Diaphorobacter ruginosibacter: one gene and its partner. The protein of the gene in region 1 binds, or shares a complex with, the protein of each later gene. Links are inferred from orthologs where the notes say so. Each region holds a gene or a part of one and is shown on either strand. Other genes may lie near its edges.

Region 1 (2,774 bases):
AGCGGCGCCTCGTCGCGCGAGATGGCATCGAGAAGCGCCTGCACCGTGGGATAGCGCGTGAGGTGGTCCAGCGTGCGGATGGTCGGAAAGATCATGAAGAACTTGCCCTCCTTGTGCAGCGCCAGCGCGTCGGCCGGGCGCACCCAGACGGGCTCGAACTGCTCGGACTCGTCGGCCACCGGCTCCTGCCCCTGCGGCATGCGGCGCACCAGGAATGGCACGGAAAAGCGCTTGGGCGACGTGCGGTCCGCCGTCCAGTGCGCAAGCACGTGCATGTCGTCCGCCGCCAGGCGCAGGCCGAGTGCGGCGCACTGCGGGACGAAGGGCTTGCTGCGGTCGATCGCGGCGATGTCGGTGGCATCGGCAAAGCGTCCGTCCTCCGCGTGGCGGGCGATCAGGATGCCCAGCTCCTCGAAGCTCTCGCGGATGCCCGCGATCGCCTCCGTCACGCGCTGCGCATCCTGGGTCGGGCGGTGGTCGGTCTGCGCGTGCGAGGCGGGGGATGCGTCCTGCGCGTCGACTCCGCCGCCAGGGAATACGTAGGCGCCGGGCAGGAAGCTGGCATGGGGCGAGCGGCGCGTCATCAGCACCTCGAGCACGGTGTCGCCGTTGCCTGTCGGCGCATCACGCATCAACAGCACGGTGGCCGCGGGACGCGTGCTGGCGGGCTCGCGATGGATATGGAGTTGTTGGTTCGAGCGGGGCATGCACGCATTATGGGCATCCGGGCCGGGTTGTGCTGGCGCGCACGTGACGGCACCGCCGCCGCACCGCTACAGCTTATTACGGCAGGGATATGTGCGGGGTGGCTCTGTGGACGGATAATTGGTGCATGCAGATCCGCTTCACCAAAATGCAGGGAGCCGGCAATGACTTCGTCGTGCTGGACGAGACGGCCGGGCGCCGTGGCCTGACGGCCGGGCAATACCGGTTCATCGCCAACCGCCATTTCGGCATCGGCGCCGACCAGATCCTGACGGTGCGTGCAGCGCCGACGCCGGAGGTGGATTTCGAATACGTGATCCACAACGCCGACGGCGGCGAGGTGGAGCAGTGCGGCAACGGCGCGCGCTGCTTTGCGCGCTTTGTGCGTGACAAGGGCCTGACCGACAAGGACTCGATCCGCGTGCAGACCATGAAGGGCGTGATCGCCCCGCAACTGATGCCCGATGGCCGCGTCACGGTCGACATGGGCCGTCCCGAGTTCACCCCTGCCCTGGTGCCATTCGACGCCGAAGGCCTGGTGGCGCGCGTGCTGGGCGATGGCGTGCAATGGCCCGTGGACGTGCGGGACGCGGCCAGCGGCGCGGATACCGTGGTGTGGTGCGCGGTGGCCTCCATGGGCAACCCGCACGCGGTGCAACTGGTGGAGGACGTGGCCACGGCGCCTGTCGAGATCATCGGCAGGCAGATCGAAAGCCACCGCCGCTTCCCCAACCGCGTGAACGCAGGGTTCATGCAGATACTGGGCCGCGCCGAGGTGAAGCTGCGCGTGTTCGAGCGCGGCGTGGGCGAAACCCTGGCCTGCGGAACCGGGGCCTGTGCCGCCGTCGCCACCGGCATCCGGCTGGGCCTGCTCGACCGGCGCGTGGATGTCCACACCCCGGGCGGCCTGCTCACCATCGCATGGTCCGGCGACCCGCAGGACTCCGTTTTCATGACCGGACCGGCCACCACCGTGTTCGAAGGCCAGATCGACATTCCAGACGACCTATGACCCATCCCCACAACGTGAACCCCGCCGTGCCACCCATCACCGAAGAAGACATCGCGGAATTCCTGCTCAACACGCCGGATTTCTTCGAACGCCATGCAGAGGTGCTGTCCAGCATCACCATCACGAGCCCGCACGGCCACCGTGCGGTCAGCCTGCACGAGCGGCAGGCCGAGATGCTGCGCGAGAAGATCAAGGGCCTGGAGCAGCGCATCATGGACATGGTGCGCCACAGCGGAGAGAACACTGCCATCGGCGAGAAGACCCATGAGTGGGCGCGCCGGATGCTGTCCGTGAAGGAGCCGATCAAGCTGCCGGCCGCCGTGGAGAACGGCATGCGCGAGCTGTTCGACGTGCCGCAGGTGGCCCTGCGCGTATGGGGCGTGGGCCCGGTGTTCGCCAGCGAGACCTTCGCGCGTGGCGTGAGCGATGATGCCCGCGCTTTCGCCTCTTCGCTGACCAGCCCGTTCTGCGGCGCGAACATGGGCTTCGAGCCGACGCAGTGGCTGCCCCAGGCCGCCCAGGTGCAGTCGCTTGCGCTGCTGCCGCTGCGCGATGGCGCCATCGACAGCACCGAGCCCGCGTTCGGCATGCTGGTGCTGGGCTCGCACGACCCGGCGCGCTTCGACGCGGCCATGGGAACGGAATTCCTCACGCGCATGGCCGAGCTCGCCAGCTCCGCGCTGTCGCGCCTGCGTTGACCCGGCGGGCAGCGGATCGCGTCGTGGCAACCCGGGGCAAGGCGTCGAGATCCCGGTCCGCTGCTGCGGCGGAAGCTGCCGACCCCGCGCCTTCCGCAGCGCCCGTGGTGCTGCCCCCCGAGGCGCTGCAATACCTGGAATACGTGCGCGTGCAGAAGCGCCTCGCGGCCCGCACGCTCACGCTCTACACGCTCGATCTGGAAAAGCTGGTGCAGTTCGCTGCCGGCGCGAACCGGCCGCTGCTTGAACTGCAGAATGCGCACATCCGCGGCTTCGTCGCGCGCATGCACGGCGCGGGGCGCTCCGGGCGTGGCATTGCGCTGATCCTGTCGGGCTGGCGCGGCTTCTTCGCGTGGGCC
Region 2 (2,755 bases), 3.3 Mb from region 1 along the record:
GGTGCATGGCGAAGGTGGCGTCAAGCGCGAGGTCATCATGGTGTCGAGCGGCGCGATCGCCGAAGGTATGAAGCGCCTGGGCTGGGCCACGCGTCCCGGCGAGATCCACGAGCTGCAGGCCGCCGCTGCCGTGGGGCAGATGGGGCTGGCTCAGATGTACGAGACCAAGCTGCGCGAACAGGGCATGCGCAGCGCGCAGGTGCTGCTCACCCACGCCGACCTGGCCGACCGCGAGCGCTATCTGAACGCTCGCACCACGCTGCTGACGCTGCTGCGCCTGGGCGTGGTTCCGGTCATCAACGAGAACGACACCGTGGTGACCGACGAAATCAAGTTCGGTGACAACGACACGCTGGGCGCGCTGGTGGCCAATCTGGTCGAGGCCGATGTGCTGGTCATCCTCACCGACCAGAAGGGCCTGTACACCGCCGATCCGCGCCGTGATCCGGCGGCGAAGTTCGTCGACGTGGCCAACGCGGGTGATCCCGCGCTCGAGGTCATGGCCGGCGGCGCGGGCTCCAGCATCGGCAAGGGCGGCATGATCACCAAGATCCTGGCCGCCAAGCGCGCGGCGGGCTCGGGTGCCTCCACCGTCATCGCATGGGGGCGCGAGAACCATGTCCTGATCCGCCTGGCCCAAGGCGAGTCCATCGGCACGCTGCTGGTGGCGCAGACCCAGAAGAAGCAGGCCCGCAAGCAGTGGATGGCGGATCACCTGCAGATGCGTGGCTATGTGACCGTCGATGCGGGCGCTGCCGCCAAGCTCAAGGGCAGCGGCAAGAGCCTGCTGCCGATTGGCATGGTTGCCGTCGAGGGCGACTTCGTGCGTGGCGACGTCATCGGCATCCGGGGCGAGGCAGGCGAGGAGATCGCCCGCGGGCTGGCAAACTACGCCAGCGCGGAAGCGCGCCTCCTGTGCCGCAAGCCGTCGTCGGAATTCGAACACCTGCTGGGCTACGCGGCCGAGCCGGAGATGGTGCACCGGGACAATCTGGTGCTCATCCAGCATTGATGCGCGCAGGCGCGTGCACAAGCTCCCGGAAACCTGTGGTTTCGGGGAGCCCGGTGTCTTTCGGGAATGGTGGCGACGGAGCCAGTGGGGCCTATCGGGCCTATGGGGCCCGTTGTGCCTGTCGGTCAGTCCTTGCGCGGGGCCGCCTTGGGTTGGCTGTCCGCAGTTCCATTCGCAAGCTGCTGGGGTGCCAGCATGTCGTCCGCCTCCAGCGCGCGCCCCTGGGGATTGGGGTCGAAACTGGCTCCGGGCGGCAGCTCCATGCCGGGCTTGAGGATCATCGAGTTGAAACGTGTTGCCGTGGGCTGCGTCACGTCGGGCTGGGGCGTGCCATCCCGGGTGCGCATGCCGCTTCTCAGGTAGCGATTGCGCTGTTCGTGGCGCGGCAGGAAGCGGGCCAGTTCCGTGAGTGCCATTTCATAGACGCCGCGCTTGAATTCCACGACCACATCCAGCGGTACCCAGTAGTCGTTCCAGCGCCAGGCATCGAACTCCGGATGGTTGGTGGCACGCAGGTTCAAGTCCCAGTCGTGTCCGAGCAATTGCAGCAGATACCAGATCTGCTTCTGGCCCTTGTAATGTCCGCGCGCATCGCGGCGGATATACCGGTCAGGCACCTCGTAGCGCAACCAGTCCCGCGTACGGGCAATGATCCTGACGTGGTCGGGCTGCAGCCCGACTTCCTCGTGAAGCTCCCTGAACATGGCCTGCTCGGGGGATTCCCCGCGATCAATGCCACCTTGAGGGAACTGCCAGCTGTGTGTCCGGATCCTTTTTCCCCAGAATACCTGGTTCCTCTGGTTGAGCAGGATGATGCCGACGTTCGGGCGAAATCCGTCCCGGTCGAGCATAATCTAACCCCAAATTCAAAAACTGTGACCATTATGCACGGTACCCCGCGCGCGGCAAGCGGGCTAACCTCAGTGGCCTGAGATCGATAGATGAAAGCTTCCCAATTCCTTATTTCCACCCTGAAAGAAGCCCCTGCAGACGCGGAAGTCGTCAGCCACCAGCTGATGACGCGGGCTGGCATGATCAAAAAGCTGGGCGCAGGTATCTACAACTACATGCCGATGGGCTTGCGCGTGATCCGCAAGGTCGAGGCGATCGTGCGCGAGGAAATGAACCGCGCCGGTGCGGTTGAATGCGCCATGCCGGTGGTCCAGCCGGCGGAGCTCTGGCAGGAAACGGGCCGCTTTGAAAAGATGGGGCCGGAACTGCTGCGCATCCAGGATCGCCACGCGCGCGATTTCGTGATCCAGCCGACCAGCGAGGAAGTGGTGACCGACATCGCTCGCCAGGAGTTCCGCAGCTACAAGCAGCTGCCCAAGAACCTCTATCAGATCCAGACCAAGTTCCGTGACGAACGTCGTCCACGCTTCGGCCTGATGCGTGGCCGCGAGTTCATCATGAAGGATGCCTACAGCTTCGATCGCGATCCGGAAGCGGCCAAGGCCAGCTACCAGGTGATGGCGGCAGCCTATCGCCGCATCTTCGATCGATTTGGCCTCCGTTACCGCGCAGTGGCAGCGGATTCGGGCGCTATCGGCGGTGATCTGAGCGAGGAATTCCAGGTGATCGCCGCCACCGGCGAGGACGCCATCGTCTATTGCCCGAACAGCGAATACGCGGCCAACATGGAAAAGGCCGAGGCGCTGGCCCCGACGCATGCGCGTCCGGCCGCCACTCAGCCCCAGACCCTGACGCCGACTCCAGGCAAGGCGACCTGTGGCGAAGTTGCCG

Evidence for each region. The genes of interacting proteins can lie anywhere in the genome.
Region 2: the proteins of dapF (region 1) and H9K76_RS04795 are in contact, whole or in part, in a solved structure (PDB 5YGU), measured with the Escherichia coli proteins. The link is inferred for Diaphorobacter ruginosibacter from one-to-one orthologs.

Annotation. Positions count from the first base shown.
Region 1 is NZ_CP060714.1:4,361,462-4,364,235, reverse strand. It holds dapF (diaminopimelate epimerase), read left to right. Parts: upstream 1-832; coding sequence 833-1,717; downstream 1,718-2,774. Other genes in the region: H9K76_RS19760 (tyrosine recombinase XerC), read left to right, coding at 2,520-2,774; H9K76_RS19765 (DUF484 family protein), read left to right, coding at 1,714-2,415; H9K76_RS19775 (MBL fold metallo-hydrolase), read right to left, coding at 1-707. UniProt on the Escherichia coli protein: Involved in the succinylase branch of the L-lysine biosynthesis and in the biosynthesis of the pentapeptide incorporated in the peptidoglycan moiety. Catalyzes the stereoinversion of LL-2,6-diaminopimelate (L,L-DAP) to meso-diaminopimelate (meso-DAP).
Region 2 is NZ_CP060714.1:1,056,730-1,059,484, forward strand. It holds H9K76_RS04795 (RNA pyrophosphohydrolase), read right to left. Parts: upstream 1,864-2,755; coding sequence 1,138-1,863; downstream 1-1,137. Other genes in the region: proB (glutamate 5-kinase), read left to right, coding at 1-1,012; H9K76_RS04800 (proline--tRNA ligase), read left to right, coding at 1,954-2,755. UniProt on the Escherichia coli protein: Master regulator of 5'-end-dependent mRNA decay.